3 regions of the Brevibacterium sp. R8603A2 genome follow, and region 2 is predicted to be linked to each of the others. Evidence: riboswitches for the same ligand, from Rfam matches in the RefSeq annotation. Region 2 holds a riboswitch; each other region holds the start of a gene.
What was found. A riboswitch is a leader RNA that binds a small molecule or an ion and turns the genes downstream of it on or off. The one in region 2 is predicted to bind thiamine pyrophosphate.
Positions count from the first base shown of each region.

Region 1 (5,813 bases), on a different contig from region 2:
GAGATCGACATCAACATCCCGCTCGTGTCCGCGGCGATGGACACCGTGACCGAATCCCGCATGGCGATCGCGATGGCGCGCATCGGCGGCATCGGCATCATCCACCGCAACCTCAGCAAAGAGGACCAGGCCGACCAGGTCGACTACGTCAAGCGCAGCGAGTCGGGCATGATCACCGACCCGCTCACCATCACCGCCGACCGCACGCTCGCCGAGCTCGACGAGATCTGCGGCCAGTACCGGATCTCCGGGCTGCCCGTCGTCGACGAGAACGACGTGCTGCTCGGCATCGTCACCAACCGCGACCTGCGCTTCGTGCCGCGCCGCGACTACGCCACCACCACGGTCGGCGAGACGATGACGAAGATGCCGCTCATCACCGCGCCCGTGGGCGTGCAGCCCGAGCGCGCGCTCGAGATCCTCGCCGAGCACAAGGTCGAGAAGCTCCCGCTCGTCGACGAGAACAACGTCATCCGCGGCCTCATCACCGTCAAGGACTTCGTCAAGAGCGAGGAATACCCGCTCGCCACCAAGGACGACGAGGGCCGCCTGCGCGTGGGCGCGGCCGTCGGCTTCTACGGCGATGCGCTCGACCGGGCAGGCCTGCTGGCCGAGGCCGGCGTCGACGTGCTCGTCGTCGACACCGCCAACGGCCACGCGCGCGGCGTGACCGAGATGATCCGCACCCTCAAGTCCGACCCGGCGTTCTCCGCGGTCCAGGTGATCGGCGGCAACGTCGCCACCCGCGAGGGCGCCCAGGCGCTCATCGACGCCGGCGCGGACGCGATCAAGGTCGGGGTGGGCCCCGGCTCGATCTGCACCACCCGCGTGGTCGCCGGCGTCGGCGTGCCCCAGGTGACCGCGATCCACCTCGCCTACCAGGCCGCAGCCGAGGCGAACGTCCCGGTGATCGGCGACGGCGGCCTCCAGTACTCCGGCGACATCGGCAAGGCGCTCGTCGCCGGCGCCGAATCCGTCATGCTCGGCTCCCTGCTCGCCGGCTGCAACGAGAGCCCCGGCGAGCTCGTACTCGTCAACGGCAAGCAGTACAAGGCCTACCGCGGCATGGGATCGCTCGGTGCGATGGCCCCGCGCAAGGGCAAGTCGTACTCGAAGGACCGCTACTTCCAGGCCGACGTCGCCACCGACACCGACCTCATCCCCGAGGGCGTCGAGGGTCGGGTCGCCTACCGCGGCGAACTCAAGAACGTCGCCTACCAGCTCACCGGCGGCCTGCGGCAGACGATGTTCTACGTCGGCGCGCGGACCATCGACGATCTCCGCTCGAACGGCCGGTTCGTCCGCCTGACCTCCGCCGGTCTCAAGGAGAGCCACCCGCACGACATCCAGATGACGGTAGAGGCTCCGAACTACACCGTGCGCTGACGCGCGCCGTGGGCCGAGGTCCACCGGAACATGAATGGAAGCGGCCCCTGCACGCGCGTGCAGGGGCCGCTTTCGTGCGCCCAGGGGTGCGGTGGGGTCGGCCGTGCCGCAGGCAGGACGGCGCTCACCGGGCTGTGCTCATCGGAGAGTGCTCACCGGACCTTGCGGAACAGCGCCTCCTGCGCGACCGAGGCGACGAGGGTGCCGTCGGCGGTGGTCATGTCGCCGGTGTAGAGGCCGCGGCCGCGGGCGGCGGAGCGCGGCGCGAAGTCGGTGAGCACCCACTCGTTCATGTTCACCGGTCGGTGGAACCACAGGGAGTGGTCGAGGCTCGAGCCCGACTTGTACTCGTCGGTGTTGAAGGCGCCGAGCCCGCTCGAGATGTCCGACAGGTAGGCCAGAGCGCAGTAGTGCATGAGCGGGGGGTCGCCGAGGTCCTCGGTGCACCGGCCCCAGAACCGCACCGGGTAGTCGGTGACCTCGAAGGCCTGGTCGGTGCTGCGGCCCTCGAAGGAGAACATGCGGGGGATCGGGGTGGGCTCGCCCATCCGGATCTCCGTGCCCTGGGCGGCGGTCGTGCCCTGGAGGTCGGGGCTGTCGGTGCCGCTGGTGAACGAGGCCGACATGTTGAAGATGACCTTGCCGCCCTGGAGCGCGATGACGCGGCGGGCGGAGTAGGAGCGGCCGTCGCGGTCTCGGAACACTTGGAACACCGTGGGCTGGGCGGCGTTGCCGGGCCGCAGGAAGTAGCCGTGGAGGGAGTGCGGCGGGCGGCCGTCCTCGACGGTGAGTGCAGCGGCGAGCAGCGACTGCGCGGCGACCTGGCCGCCGTAGAGCGCGTAGGGCTCCTCGAAGACGTATCCGGCGCGGTAGATGTTCGTGTCGATCTCCTCGAGCTCCATCATCGCGGTGAAGGACCCCTCGAGGGGCTCGGCATTGCTGAACAGGACGTCGCTCATCGGTTCCTCTTTCTCGGTTCGGGCGGCTGGCCCGATTCTGGTTGTGCTTAACCAGTGAGACGGGTGCGCCTGGATGCGATCCTAACCGGCCCGGCCGCCCGGCCAGCGAGAGGTGCCGGAACTTGCTAGGGTGAGCGTCAGTGACATGGGGTGCTGAGCACCTGCGGACCGGCCCGAGCCGGACCGTGGGGAATCGGCTGAGATCACACCCATCGAACCTGATCTGGATAACTCTAGCGAAGGGATCGTCATGCAGACGCCTCATTCGAATGCCCTCGACATCGTCGCCGCACGGGCGCGCGTGCGCACCACCACGCCGCTCATCCAGTGCATCACCAATACCGTCGTGCAGCAGTTCACGGCGAACGTGCTGCTGGCGATCGGCGCCTCTCCGGCGATGCTCGACCACGAGGCCGACTCCGGCCAGTTCGCCTCGATCGCGTCGGGCATCAACATCAACTTCGGCACCGCCTCCTCCCACCAGTTCCTCGCCGCCGACGCCTCGATCGAGGTCGCGAACGCCGCCGGCACCCCCTGGGTCCTCGACCCGGTGAGCGTGGGCGGCGTCGAGTACCGCACGAGTCGCATCCGCGCCGCCGCCGCCCAGCACCCCACCGCCGTGCGCGGCAATGCCTCCGAGGTCGCCGCACTCGCGGGGATGGGCCTGGGTGGCCGCGGGGTCGACGCCACCGACGCCGTCGACGACGTCATCACCGCCGCCTCGGCGCTGTCGGCCACCACCGGAGGCGTCGTCGCGATCTCCGGCGAGGTCGACGCGATCGTCCTCGCCGAACCCGGCGCCGCACCGGGCGACGATGCAGGCACCGCGACAGTGGTCCGCGTCCACGGGGGGCACGGGCTCATGCCGCTCGTCATCGGCACCGGCTGCTCGCTCGGCGCCGTCACCGCCGCCTACCTCGCCGCCGCGAAGGCCGCCGGCCTGCCGATCACCGGCCCCACCGGGCTCGAGGCGGTCGTCGCCGCGCACGCCCACTTCGCCGCCGCCGGGCTCAAGGCCGGGCAGGTCGCGCAGGCACCGGGCAGCTTCGCCGTCGCCTTCCTCGACGCGCTCTACTCCGTCACCGACGCCGAGCTCGCCGCCGTCGAGATCACCGCCGCCGCAGTCGAGGTCCCCGCATGAGCGCGCGGGCCCCGCACCTGCCCGCCGGCACGGACCCGTTCCTCTACCTCGTCACCGACACCCGGCAGTGCACGGACGCCGGGCGGACCGTCGCGGCGACCGTCGCCGAGGCCGTCGCCGGGGGAGCGGGCATCATCCAGATCCGCGACAAGCACGCGAGCGACGCGGAGTTCCACGAGCTCACCCTCGAGGTCCTCGCCGCGATCGCCGAGGTGCGCGAGGCCGAGTCGATCACCCGCCCGATCCCGGTGTTCGTCAACGACCGGGTCGCCGTCGCCCGCGTGCTGCGTGCCGCCGGCCACGAGGTCCACGTCCACGTCGGCCAGTCCGACGAGCCGCCCGCCGAGGTGCGCGCGGCACTCGGGCCCGACGCGCTCATCGGGCTCTCGGCCGCGACGCCCGAGCAGTTCGCCGCGGCCCGGGAATCCGGGGCCGTCGACCTCCTCGGCGTCGGCCCGGTGTACGACACGAGCACGAAGGCCGACGCCCCGGCCGGGATCGGACCCGCACGCCTGCGCACTCTCGTCGCCGAGGCCGGTCTGCCGTGCGTGGCGATCGGCGGGATCACCGCCGAGCGCACCCGCGAGCTCACCGACACCGGGGTGATCGGCGTGTGCGTCGTCTCCGCGATCTGCGCCGCACCGGATCCGCGCGCCGCGGCCCGGGAGATCCGCGCCGCGTTCGCACAGGGACGGACCGCGGGAGACACCGGGGCGGGCACCCCCGCCCGTTCCGCCGTTCCCGGCCGGCCCGCCGATTCCGGGCAGGAGGCCTGATGCGCCCGCCCGTCGCACTCACCATCGCCGGCACGGACCCCTCCGGCGGCGCCGGCATCCAGGCCGACCTCAAGACCTTCACCGCGCGCGGCGCCTACGGCACCTCCGTCGTCACCGCGCTCGTCGCGCAGAACACCCACGGGGTGAGCCGCGTGTACGGCATCGACGAGGACTTCGTCGCCGACCAGATCGCCTCGGTGTTCGACGACATGCCCGTCGACGCCGCGAAGACCGGCATGCTCGGCACCCGCGGCCTCGTCGAACTCATCAGCGAAGAGCTCCGCACCCGCCGGCCCGGCCGCCTCGTCGTCGACCCCGTCATGGTCGCCAAGTCCGGCCACCGGCTCCTCGATGCGGACGCCGTCGACGCCGTGCGCACCCTGCTGCTGCCGCTGGCCGACCTCATCACCCCCAATCTGCCCGAGGCCGCGCTCCTGCTCGGCGACGACGTGCCCGAAGCCGGGACACCGGAGCAGATGCGCGCCCAGGCCCGCGAGCTGCTGGACCGCGGGGCCCGCGCCGTGCTCCTCAAGGGCGGGCACCTGCCATCCGGTGAGCTCGTCGACATCCTCGCAGTCGGCACGGACACGGGCCCCGAGCTCACCGAATACACCCACCCGCGGCTCGACACGCCCCACACCCACGGCACCGGCTGCACGCTGTCGGCCGCCATCGCCGCCGGCCTCGCGCACGCCCACCACGGTGACTCCGCCGCACCGGCGGCGGACCACATGGCCGACGCCGTCGGGCCGGCGCTCGACTACCTGGGCCGGGCGATCGCCTCGGGCGCGGAATGGGACCTCGCCCACGACCCGGAGGGCTCTCACGGCCCCGTCGACCACCTCGTCGACCTCCGCACCTGATCCACTCCCACCCCGACACCCCGACATCACTCACAGCCGACGCCCGCCACCGGCACCGCCGCCGGTGATGCCGCACACCATCAGGAGACGCACCGATGACCCGCACCTACCACTCCGGCCCGCACTCGCAGGAGGTCTGGGACTCCGCAGCCGACACCCTGCGCGCGATCGAGGACCTGCCGTTCCTCGCCGAGCTCGCCGCCGGCACGCTCGACGCCCGGGTGTTCACCCACTACATCCTCCAGGACGAGATCTACCTCGCCGGCTACGCGAAGGCGATGACGATCCTCGCCTCGAGGGCCGCCACCCAGGAGCAGACCCGCTTCTGGGCCGAGGCCGCCGGGCTCGCCGTCCATGAGGAGCAGCTCATGCACGCCCAGCTGCTCGGCGCAGACCGCCTGGGCCCGCACGTCACCGCGCTCACCGACGGCACCGGCGTGCCCACCGCCTCGCCGACCACCCTGGGCTACACCTCCTACCTCATCGCACAGGCCGCGACCGCCCCCTACGAGGTCGGGGTCGCGGCCGTGCTCCCGTGCTTCTGGGTCTACGCCCACATGGGCAAGGTCCTCACTGCGCGCGTCGGGGAGGGGATGGGCGAGCACCCCTACCGGGAGTGGATCGAGACCTACGACTCCCCGGAGTTCGACTCCTCCGTCGACCGGGCCGTCGCGATCTACGAAGACCT
Region 1 is NZ_JALLGN010000001.1:139,753-145,565, reverse strand. It holds gene guaB (IMP dehydrogenase) at 1-1,386, shown strand, start outside; gene MTQ12_RS00635 (acyl-CoA thioesterase domain-containing protein) at 1,539-2,345, opposite strand; TPP riboswitch at 2,482-2,608, shown strand; gene thiM (hydroxyethylthiazole kinase) at 2,596-3,486, shown strand; gene thiE (thiamine phosphate synthase) at 3,483-4,262, shown strand; gene thiD (bifunctional hydroxymethylpyrimidine kinase/phosphomethylpyrimidine kinase) at 4,262-5,125, shown strand; gene MTQ12_RS00615 (TenA family protein) at 5,221-5,813, shown strand, end outside.
Region 1: it holds a riboswitch for thiamine pyrophosphate, as region 2 does, so the genes downstream of both, thiM (hydroxyethylthiazole kinase) here and MTQ12_RS10695 (TenA family protein) in region 2, are expected to answer to the same signal.

Region 2 (5,813 bases):
TGAGGCCCTCGCCCGGCAGCCGGCCCGTGACTTCCTCCGGAAGTCGACCGGCCCACCAGACCAGCACCCGACCAACACCTGCCCGGCACCCGGGCAGCCGGGCACCCGGGCACCCGGGCACCCGCCGGATCCTCACAGGGAGACTTGAGCGTGCCGCCGTACACTTGCGTCGACGGAAGGGAGTCATCGTGGAGACGGACGTCGCACACGCACGACATGCACTGGTCACCGGAGCAACCGGATACGTCGGCAGCCGGGTCACCGCCGAGCTGCTCGAGCGCGGATGGCGGGTGCGGACCCTGTCCCGCTCCCGGGAGAAGGCGCTCACCATGCCCTGGGCGGACCGGATCGTCCCGGCGGGTGACACCGCCGGACCAGGAGAGGTCGAGGTGTTCGAGGGCGACGCCGATTCCGCCGAGGACCTCGCCGGCGCGCTCGCCGGCGCCGACGTCGCCTGGTACCTCGTCCACTCGATGGGCACAGGCACGGACTTCGCCGAGCGCGAGCAGGACATGGCCCGCACCTTCGCCGCCGCAGCCGAACAGCAGGGCGTCGGTCGGATCGTCTACCTCGGCGGCCTCCATCCTGCCGGCGAGGAGCTCTCGGAGCACCTCGCGTCCCGGGTGGCCGTCGGCGACATCCTCCTGAGCTCCCGCGTGCCGACCGCCGCCCTTCAGGCCGGGGTGGTGCTGGGAGCGGGCTCGGCCTCATTCATCATGCTCCGGCATCTGTCCGAGCGGCTGCCCGGTGCGATCGCACCGAACTGGGTCGACAACCGGATCACCCCGATCGGTGTGCGCGACGCCGTGCACTGGCTCGTCGGCGCCGCAGACCTGCCGCCGGAGGTGAATCGGGCCTTCGACATCGGCGGCCCGGACACGATGAGCTATGCGGAGATGATGCGCCGCTACGCCGAGGTCGTCGGTCTGCCGAGGCGTCGCGTCCTCACCGCCCCGGTGACGACCCCGCGCCTGGGCGCACAGTGGATCGGTCTCGTCACGCCCGTGGACGCCGGGCTCGCCGCGCCCCTCATCGGCAGCCTCCTCCACGACACCGTGGTGACCGAGCGCGATCTCGAGAAGCTCCTCGACCCGCCGCCCGGTGGCACCCAGTCCTTCGCCGAGGCGGTGCGCACGGCAGTCGAGAGGGGCGAGGACGGGCGAGGCCTCGACACCCGGCGGTGGCGACGGGTGCTGCTCACCTCGGCCGGGGCCGTCGGTGCCTGTGCTGCGGTCGGGACGATCCTCACCGACCCCGACAACGCCTGGTACCGGTCGCTGCGGAAGCCGGACTGGCAGCCGCCGGCGGCGGTGTTCCCCCTCGTGTGGACGCTGCTCTACGCCGACATCGCGGTGATCTCCGCACTCGTCGCGGCCGATGGCCTCGAGGAGGGGAAGCGCAGGACGCTGCGCGGCGACGCGCTCGCCCTCGGAGCCAACCTCGTCCTCAACGCCGGCTGGACCGGGCTGTTCTTCCGCGGGAAGAAGCCGGTGCTCTCCACCGTCGAGGCGGCACTGCTCGCACTGAGCTCGGCCGACCTCGTGCGTCGGGCCGCGCGATCGGCTCCGCAGCGCGGGTTCGCCCTCGCCCCCTACGCCGCATGGACCGGTCTCGCCACCGCGCTGTCCGGCTCGATCGCGCGCCTCAACCGGGGCCGCTGACCCGGGGCCGCTGAGCCGGCCCACGTCCGTCCTCGGAGGTCGGCACACGACGCATCCGCGATCCCACTGCGCCGTAGGATCGGACCATGACGCACTCCACGGCACGGGGCTGGGCCCTGCTCACCGGAGCGATCGCCGCCGAGGTCGTGGCGACCCTCTCCCTCAAGGCCGCCCTCGAGGTCCCCGCGCTGTTCGTCGTCGTCGCCCTCGGGTACCTCGCGGCATTCGTCCTGCTCACCCTCGTCCTCCGCGCCGGCATGGCGCTCGGGGTGGCCTACGGGGTGTGGGCGGCGGCCGGAGTGGCGCTCACCGCGATGCTCTCCGCAGCGATCTACGGGGAGCCGCTGACCCCGCTCATGGGGATCGGCATCGGACTCGTCATCGCCGGGGTGCTGTGCGTCGAGCTCGGGTCGCACGGGGGCCGCAGGGCACCGGTGCGCGACGCGGGTGCCGGCTCTGAGGACGACGGGCTCGCTCGCGGCCGGGGAGCCACCGGACCGGGTCCGCGATCGACCGGGCCCGAGGTCGCCTGATGGCGTGGCTGTTCCTCATCGGTGCGATCATCACCGAGGTCAGCGGCACCCTGGCGCTGCGGATGGCGGCGCTCGGGGGACGGGGCTGGTTCGCGGTCGTCGGCGTGGGCTACGTCCTCGCCTTCACCCTGCTCGCTCTCGCGCTCGGTGCCGGGATGGCGCTCGGCGTGGCCTACGGGATCTGGGCGGCGGCCGGGGTCGCACTTACCGCCCTGCTCGGCCGGCTGCTGTTCGGCGAACCCTTCACCTGGGTCATGGGCCTCGGCGTGATCCTCATCATGGGCGGGGTGCTCCTCATCGAGGTGGGAGCGCACTGATTCCTGCGGCGGGCAGGGGCGCCCCGGCCGTCAGGCGAGCGATTCGTGACAGCGGTGCCCGCGGCGGCAGAACCGGTGGCCGCAGCACCCGCGGCGGCGGTGCCGATGAGCGCAAAGGGCGATGCGCTCAGGCGTCGTCGACGAGCTCTGCGATCGCGGCCATGATCTGCTCGGTGAGCGCCCGGCGCTGCGGTCCCGCCGGCTGCTGACGGGCCGGGGCGGGGATCGGCTCGCCGAACCGGACGGTGAAGGTCGCCGGCCGGGGGAAGCGCTGCTCGACGGCCATGACGTCCTCGGTGCCCATGATGCCCACGGGGACGATGGTCGCCCCGGTGCGGATCGCGAGCTCGGCCGCCCCCGTCTTCCCGGTGCCGATCGCCCCGGTGCGGGTCCGGGTCCCCTCGGGGTAGATACCGAAGATCTTGCCCTGGCGCAGGATGTCCTCGCCGTCCTCGAGCGCCTTGACCGCATCCGCGGTCGATCCGCGCCTGACCGGGAAGCTGCCCACCGCCTGGAAGAAGGTGCGGGAGGCGAGGCCCTTGGGTCCCTTCCCGGTGAAGTACTCCTCCTTGGCCATGAAGCACACCTGCCGCGGGGAGAGCGCTGACAGGTACATCGAATCGACGAACGAGCGGTGGTTGCTCGCGATGATCACCGGGCCGGTCAGCGGCACGTTCTCCAGACCCGTGACGGTGGGCCGGTGGACCAGGCGGATGGACCGGCGGAAGGCCGCGCGCATCGCCTCGTAGGAGCGTCCGCTGGGCACGGAAACCGTGGATTCGGGAGTGGACATGGGAACAGGATAGTGGGCGGCGGGCGCGCGGACCGGGTGGCACGCGGGGCGGTCGGTGCCGGAGCGCGAGGTGCCGGCCGGGATCGTGCCCGGCCGGCGAGCGCGGGCTCAGGCGTAGGCGGTGTCGAAGAACGCCCGCTCGAGTCCGACGACGTGGCGCCACACGGCGGTGAGGCGCTCGCGTTCGGCGGGGTCGTCGGGGAACACCCGGTCGAGCTCGTCGACGAGGAACTGCACCCATTCCCGGAAGTCCGGACCGCGGTGGAGCTCGATCCATTCGCGGTGGACGTATCGCTCCGGCATCTCCGCCGTGCGCTCACCCCAGTCGAGGTAGAGCCATTCGGCGATGACGAGGAGGACGAGGAGATGCGGGTAGGACCGGGACCGGGCGGCATCGGTCATGGCGTCGCGGAACGCCGCGGTCGTGGGGGTGAGGGCGGGTGCAGTGCGGTCGGTCTCCGCGACGCCGAGCTCCTCGAATGCCCGCTGGAAATACCCGTCCTCGTCCGCGGCGAGCATCCCGAGCTGGCGGGAGAAGCGGAGCTTCGCGGGCACGCGGTCGGCGAATGCGACGCAGCCCCCGAGCATCGACAGGAATGTGTCGAAGAACTGGTAGTCCTGCACGAGATAGCCGGCGAGCACGCCGTCGTCGAGCGTGCCCGCGAACAGCTCGCGGACGAACCGGTGGTCGACGGCGGTGTCCCAGTCCTCCGCTGCCGACGCGCGCAGGGCGGCGACGGCGCCGCTGGGGTCGACGGTGACGGTGGTGGCGGTGGGATCGGGTGATGACGGGCGGTTGTCGGACATGGTGTCTCCTTTCGCGGATCGGACGCTGACGCCTGCGGCAGCGTGTCGACAGGAGAGGCCCGAGCGGAAGGTGCTGATCGCGGCAGCGGCGGCATCCGCGGGACGAGCGCCGCTGCGTCCGCCCTCGGGCGGGCACGGTGCGGACACCGCGACACGACTTCCTCCGCCGGTACTGACCGGATCAGGTTCGAGGGTCTGCTTCCGCACTCTCAGCGCCCGCGTTCGGCGCTCCCCTGTCGTACGTTCCGATCGTACCCCGCGGAGTCGCGACGGCGGCGGGTCGTCAGCCGGCGAGTGACTACGGAACAACGGACCCGCGGAAGACCGCCCGCACCGCCTCATCGGAGCGTCCGGACTCGCGGCAGCAGGCGAAGAGCTCCAGAGGGTGTGCGCGCGCCCGGGATGGTCGGCGGAGGGCGCGGGTGCGGGCTCCGCCCTCCGCCGACCTGGTTCCGCGGACGTCAGTTCGGAGCGTGCACCTCACCGTCCGCACCGTAATCGGTCGAGAACCCGAAGGCCCGACGCTCCGGCTCCGGTTGGTCGGCGTTCGACGTGGAGGACACGTACTGCGCGATCGAACCGGGGAACGGTTCGTCCGATGCCCGGCCCCCGTATGCGTCGGTGTGGAAGATCGTCGGCCCGCCGGCGTTGTCGACCGTCGTGTGCTGCACGTAGAAGTCCCGCCCGGACCCGTCGAACGGCGACCCCGGGTCGGTCTTGCCCGTCCCGCTGCGGATGAGGTTCCAGGGCCACCCGTCGGGCTGCTCGCCGAACACCTCGACCGTCGGCACAGCCGTGGAGCCGTCGGCCACCCGTGAAGGATTCCGGACGCCGAACCACGGATCGATCCGGAGCACCGAGCGGCCGTCGGGGCCGGCGATCGTCTGATCGGCCTTCCACAGCTCGTACGTCGCCCAGAAGTCCGGAGCATCGGCCCGGACGCATTCCACGGTGGGGATCTCCCGGGCTCCGGCGGAACCGTCGGGGAGGTTCGACCCTTCGGTGCGCACGGTCCGCCCGTCACAGCTCGACGTGTACTCGTTGGCCGCTCCGTAGCCGGTCATCACCGTGACCGCCAGCTCGGTGCCGTCGCTGCACCGAGCGGCATACATGAGCTCGTGCCGGTTGTTGCGCAGCGCATCGCCCGAATGGGAGCCCTGATGACCGTAGATCAGGTGATCGCAGACGACCGGCGCCCCTTCGGCGTCCGTGACGAAGCCGGCGCGGTCCTCGCGCACGACTGCGACGTCATTGCGGACGAAGACCTTGTGGCCCACATGGTCCTCGTGCCGGTGGACCGTCCCCTCCTGACCCTCGGTGGTCTTGTGGGCGGCGAAGGCGAACGGGATCCCGGTCGATTCCCCGCCGAGCTTCTCGAGGGTCCAGTCGATGATGTCCGAGGTGCGCGGATCGTCACCGTGCTCGTGGCCGAAGCCGCACTGCTGGCCGGTTGCCGGGTCCACGGCGGTTGGGGGGTGCCAGCCGTCGTAGAGCTCGCCGTCCCGACCGGTCACCCGGAACGAATCATGGAACTCGGCGGAGCACGTGTCGTGCTCGGTCGGGGTCCATGGCATCGCCTGCACTGCGACACCCCCGCCGAGGAGTGCGGCGGTGCTCAGTGCAGCGGTGAGAGCGGCGGTACGGGCACGCGGTCGTGAGTCGAGACGCGTCGTCATGAGCGGTTCCTCCGGGTGAAGTGGAT
Region 2 is NZ_JALLGN010000009.1:145,536-151,348, forward strand. It holds gene MTQ12_RS10670 (protein-L-isoaspartate O-methyltransferase) at 1-3, shown strand, start outside; gene MTQ12_RS10675 (tryptophan-rich sensory protein) at 189-1,661, shown strand; gene MTQ12_RS10680 (multidrug efflux SMR transporter) at 1,748-2,194, shown strand; gene MTQ12_RS10685 (SMR family transporter) at 2,194-2,511, shown strand; gene MTQ12_RS10690 (lysophospholipid acyltransferase family protein) at 2,639-3,304, opposite strand; gene MTQ12_RS10695 (TenA family protein) at 3,413-4,111, opposite strand; TPP riboswitch at 4,253-4,356, opposite strand; gene MTQ12_RS10700 (hypothetical protein) at 4,573-5,685, opposite strand; gene MTQ12_RS10705 (hypothetical protein) at 5,636-5,813, opposite strand, start outside.

Region 3 (5,813 bases), on a different contig from region 2:
CGGGTTGCAGCGCACGAGCGGCGTGGCCCGGGGTGCGAGTGTGCTCATGCCGCGCCCTCCGCCGTGCGCGCCCTGACGGGGTGCTCGTGCGCCCCGAGCGCTGCGATGAACGGCTCGTCGTGGGACACGAGGAGGATCCCGGTCCCACGGTCGAGCTCCGCGGTGAGCAGCAGGCGCAGCCCCTCCCAGGTCGCGGCATCCTGCCCGAACGTCGGCTCGTCGAGGACGAGCAGGGGCGGGGAGCAGGCGAGCATGCACGCCACGGACAGCCGCCGCTTCTCCCCGCCGGACAGGGTGTGGGGGTGGGCGCGGGCGAGGTGCGCGAGGCGCAGCACGCCGAGCAGCTCCTCGACCCGGTCCCGGATCCGCGCCTCGGGGAGCCTGGCCCGGTGGAGTCCGAAGGCGAGCTCGGAGGCGACCGAGTCGGTGAGGAACTGGTGCTCGGGCTCCTGGAACACCGAGCCGATGCGGGTGACGAGCTCGCGCGAGCGCCACGCGGCCGGTTCCCTGCGGCGGGGGACCTGCCGGTGGGTGCGGAGCAGCGCGTCGGTCGCCCGGATCGCGCCGGCCGCCGGGCGCAGCAGCCCGCCGAGGGTGAGCGCGGTCGTCGACTTCCCCGCTCCGTTCGGCCCGACGAGCGCGGTCGCCGTGCCGGCGCAGAGCGTGAGGTCGATGCCGCCTGCGACGGGTTCCCGCCGGCCGGGACGGGTGACGGCCAGGTCGCGGGCGGTGAGCAGCGCCTCCCCTCCGGCGGCGGGCCGTCGTGCCGGTGGCGGGGGAGTGCCGGGGATGCGGACGCCTGCGGTGCGCAGCAGGTCGCGGAGTCCGGGGTCGGTGAGGAGGTCCGGGGTGCCATCGGCGACGATCCGCGACCGGTCGAGGACGACGACGCGGTCGACGTGATCGCACCACAGGTCCACGCGATGGTCGACGACGAGGAGGGTGGCCCCGGTGACCGCCTGCGCGCGGAGCGCGGCATCGCGCAGCACCGGGGCCGAGGCGGGGTCGATGTTCGCCGTCGGCTCGTCGAGTGCGATGAGCCCCGGTTCCATCGCGAGCACCCCGGCGAGCGCGAGGCGCTGCTTCTGCCCGCCGGACAGGGTGCGGGTGAGCCGGGCGCGCGCCTCGGCAGCGGCGGCCCCGCCCGGACCGAGGCCGACGGTGTGCAGCGCGGCGTCGACGCGCGGCCAGATGTCAGCGGGGTCGATCCCGAGGTTCTCCATCCCGAAGGCCGCGTCGTCCCCGGCCCGGGCGAGGATCACCTGGGATTCGGGATCCTGGAGGACGAGCCCGGAGCGGCCGCGCGCTGGATCGGGATGACGGCCGTCGACGAGCAGCTCCCCGGTGCGGTGCCCGGAGTCGGCCGGCAGCACTCCGGTGAGCGCGTGGAGGAGCGTCGACTTCCCCGAGCCCGAGGCGCCGACGAGGAGCACCCGCTGACCGGCGGGCACGGCGAGGTCGATGTCGGCGAGCGCGGGCGCCTTCCGGCCGGCGTGCCGCCAGCCGTAGCCGCGGGCGGTGATGACCGCAGGCCCCCGGGAGGTGCTCACTGCCGGGGCCGGGCGGCCGGTGGTGCGCATCGGCCGGCTCACACCTCGGCGGCGGTGCGGCCGGAGGCGAGCGGGGCGAGCACCCCGGTGCGGCGCAGCGCCCGGACAGCCAGCAGGGTGCCGCCCCCGGCGAGCACGAGCCCGGAGACGCCGGCCGCGGCGAGGTAGACGAGCTGCCAGGCCGGCTGCCATTCGGTGTTGTACATGAGGTTCTCGCCGAGGCCCAGGAACAGTCCGGCCCCGAGTCCGGAGAGCAGGGTGACGACCGGTCCGAAGCGGCGGTAGAGCAGGAGGAGGACGACGAGCTCGGCGCCGAGGCCCTGGAGCGCGCCGGAGATGAGGACCTGCATGCCCCACTGGGTGCCGAGCACGGCGGACACGGCGGCGGCGAGGATCTCGCAGTAGAGCGCGGCGCCGGGCCGGCGGATGATCATCGCGCCGAGCGGCCCGGCGAGCACCCACACACCGGTGAGCAGGCCCGCGGCGGGCGGGAAGGCGAGGAACGGCAGCGAGAGTGTCGACCAGGCCGTCGACCACACCCAGAACACGACGCCCACTGCGACGCCGAGCACCGAGGCGACGACGATGTCGACGACCCGCCAGCGCAGACGGCTCGGCGGTGCGGGGTCCGGTTCAGGGGTGGGCGAATGCGCGTCTGCGTTCGAGGCCGGGGACGGAGCCGTGTCCGCGGGAGCAGTGTCCGCGGGAGCAGTCTCCGCGGGAACCCGGTCCGCGGGAACCCGGTCCGCGGGTTCGGGGAATGACGATGACGGTGCCATGGTGGATCCTCCTGTGAATGGCAGGAGGGGATGAAGAGACTCGACTTCCTCCGGCGGTATGAACCGCGTCAGGTTCGAGGGTCTGCGATGCTCGCACTCTCAGCGCCCTGGTGGCGCTCCCCTGTCGTGAGGACGAGCATAGCGCAGAGGTGGGGTCCGTGCAGTCCGTGGGGGACTCGTGGACGAGAAGGCCCATGGGCGGGAGGACCTATGTATGGGATGACCCATGGACGAACTGCGCGGTATCCGGAACCTGAAGCGCAATTGCGCGCTCGGTCTCGGATACCGCGCAGTTCGAGTGGCGGTCTGCGCGCGAGGGCGCCGGGACCTCAGTGCTCAGGCCTCCAGACCACCAGACCTTCAGGGCTTCAGGGCTTCAGGCGTTCAAACCTTCAAGCCTTCAGGTCCAGGCGCCTCGGAACCCCAGGCTTCTCAGAACCTCAGAACCTCAGTGCCTCAGAACCTCAGGGAAGGATTCCGAGGTGGGCCAGGGCGGCGCGCACGATGTGCTCCTGGCCGTGGCACATCTCTGCGACGACGTCCTCGCGGATCGCCTCGGCCGGGGTCAGCCAGTCGAGGCTGAGCGCATCGCGGCGCGGGGAGCACTCGCCCTGCACCGGCAGGATGTAGCACAGGGCGACCGCGTGCTGGCGCGGGTCCTGATAGGGCGAGGGCCCCATCTGCGTGGGGAAGTACTCCGCGACGTGGAACGGGGTCAGCGCCGGGGGGATCTGCGGCAGCGCGAGCGGGCCGAGGTCCTTCTCCACATGGCGCACGAGCGCCGAGCGGAGCGGCTCGTGGTAGCGCACCCGGCCGCCGACGATCTCCCGGCCGAGCGAGCCGTCGTCCTCGAGCGTGCGCAGCAGCAGGCCCACCTTCGTCACCTGGCCGTGGTCGCCGAGCTGCACCGGCACCGCGTTGACATAGGTGATCGGCATGCGGCGGCGGATGCTCGCGAGCTCGTCCGGTTCGAGCCAGTTGTCGTCGTAGTCGAGTGCGGTGCGCGTCATGGTTTCATGCTGTCACACGCGACCGCCGCGGGGAAGGAAGGCGGTTCCCCTGGGCCCCGGCGGGGTTGCCGAGTCGCCCGCGCACCAAGTATCTTGATATCGAGATACATTGTTGCCCGGAGCACACCCGCCTGCACCCAGGGCATAGAGTGGAAGGGACGGCCGCTCGCCGAACACCCGCGCCCGCCCTGTCCGCGGTCGATGTCGACACGAGGAGAATCTCCATGATCAATCACGAAGTCCGGACCTACAAGAGCTCCGAGGACCTGCCGCGCGAAGAGCAGCTGGCCTGGAAGATCGCCGAGGTCGCCTCCGACCCGGTCGCGGTCGACGCAGACGTCACCGACATGGTCATCAACCGCATCATCGACAACGCCTCCGTCGCGGCCGCCTCGGTTCGGCGCGGTGCCCCCACCCACGCGCGCGAGCAGGCGCAGACTCACCCGACGAAGCCCGGTGCCCCGGTCTTCGGCCTGCAGCTGAGCGAGCGCGTTTCACCGGAGTGGGCCGCATGGGCCAACGGCGTGGCCGTGCGCGAGCTCGACTTCCACGACACCTTCCTCGCCAAGGAGTACTCGCACCCCGGCGACAACATCCCGCCGATCCTCGCCGTCGCCCAGCACGCGGGCATCGGCGGCAAGGACCTCATCAACGGCATCGCCACCGGCTACGAGATCCAGGTCGACCTCGCCAAGGGCATCTGCCTCCACGAGCACAAGATCGACCACGTCGCGCACCTCGGCCCGTCCGCCGCGGCCGGCATCGGCGCGCTCCTCCACCTGCCCACCGAGGTGACCTTCCAGGCCATCCAGCAGGCGCTCCACGTCACCACCGCCACCCGCCAGTCCCGCAAGGGCGAGATCTCGACCTGGAAGGCCCACGCCCCGGCGTTCGCCGGCAAGATGGCCGTCGAGGCCGTCGACCGGGCGATGCGCGGCGAAGGCGCCCCGAGCCCGATCTACGAGGGCGAGGACGGCTTCATCGCCTGGATCCTGTCCGGTCCCGAGGCCCGCTACACCGTGCCGCTGCCGGGCCAGGGCGAGGCCAAGCGCGCGATCCTCGACACCTACACCAAGGAGCACTCCGCGGAGTACCAGGCGCAGGCGCTCATCGACCTCGCCCGCCGGATGGGAGCGCAGATCGAGGACAAGTCGAAGATCCGCAAGATCACCATCCACACCTCGCACCACACCCACAACGTCATCGGCACCGGGGCGAACGACCCGCAGAAGATGGACCCGAAGGCCTCGCGCGAGACCCTCGACCACTCGATCATGTACATCTTCGCCGTCGCGATGGAGGACCAGGGCTGGCACCACGAGAAGTCCTACGCCCCCGAGCGCGCCGGCCGCCCGGAGACCGTCGAGCTGTGGCGCAAGATCGTCACCACCGAGGATCCCGAGTGGACCCGCCGCTACCACTCGACCGACCCGGACGAGATCGCCTTCGGCGGTCGTGTGGTCGTCGAGATGGAGGACGGCTCCGTGATCGAGGACCAGATCGCCGTCGCCGACGCCCACCCGCACGGTGCGCGTCCGTTCGCCCGGGCGAACTACGTCGAGAAGTTCCGCACCCTGGCCGACGGCATCGTGTCCGACGCCGAGCAGGACCGGTTCCTCGACCTCGCCCAGAACCTCGAGAACCTCGGCGCCGACGACGTCGCGCAGCTGAGCTTCGCGGTCGACGGCCTCGAGCACACCGGATCGAAGGGAATCTTCTGAGATGCTCGGAGCCACCACCACACCCGCCGACCGGCGCAGGCGGTTCCGCGAACTGCTCGCCGGCAGTGAGATCGTCCAGTTCCCGGGTGCGATCAACCCGATCAACGCCCAGATCATCGAGCAGATCGGCTTCGAGGGCATCTACATCTCCGGCGGCGCGTTCTCCGCGGCGCAGGGGCTGCCCGACATCGGCCTGACCACGCTCACCGAGGTCGCCGACCACGGCCGGGCGATCTCCCGGGTGACGAACCTGCCGACGTTCATCGACGCGGACACCGGCTGGGGCGAGGCGATGAACGTCGCGCGCACCGTGCAGGAGTTCGAGGACGCCGGCCTGGCCGGCATGCACCTCGAGGACCAGGTCAACCCCAAGCGGTGCGGCCACCTCGACGGCAAGGAGGTCGTGGGCACCGCGGAGATGGTCAAGCGGATCTCCGCGGCCGTCAAGGGTCGGCGGGATGAGAACTTCGTCATCTGCGCCCGCACCGACTCCCGCGCCGGCGAGGGCCTCGACGCCGCGATCGACCGGGCCAAGGCCTACATCGATGCCGGGGCGGACATGATCTTCCCCGAGGCGATGCGCGACCTCGGCGAGTTCGAGACCTTCGCGCAGGCCGTCGACGTGCCGATCCTGGCGAACATGACCGAGTTCGGCAAGAGCGAGCTGTTCACCACCGAGCAGCTCGCCGACGCCGGCGTGCGCCTGGTGATCTACCCGGTCACCACGCTGCGCCTGGCGATGGGCGCGATCAA
Region 3 is NZ_JALLGN010000007.1:55,898-61,710, forward strand. It holds gene MTQ12_RS08420 (energy-coupling factor transporter transmembrane component T) at 1-48, opposite strand, end outside; gene MTQ12_RS08425 (ABC transporter ATP-binding protein) at 45-1,580, opposite strand; gene MTQ12_RS08430 (ECF transporter S component) at 1,589-2,329, opposite strand; TPP riboswitch at 2,358-2,462, opposite strand; gene MTQ12_RS08435 (DUF4916 domain-containing protein) at 2,794-3,339, opposite strand; gene MTQ12_RS08440 (MmgE/PrpD family protein) at 3,564-5,060, shown strand; gene prpB (methylisocitrate lyase) at 5,062-5,813, shown strand, end outside.
Region 3: it holds a riboswitch for thiamine pyrophosphate, as region 2 does, so the genes downstream of both, MTQ12_RS08430 (ECF transporter S component) here and MTQ12_RS10695 (TenA family protein) in region 2, are expected to answer to the same signal.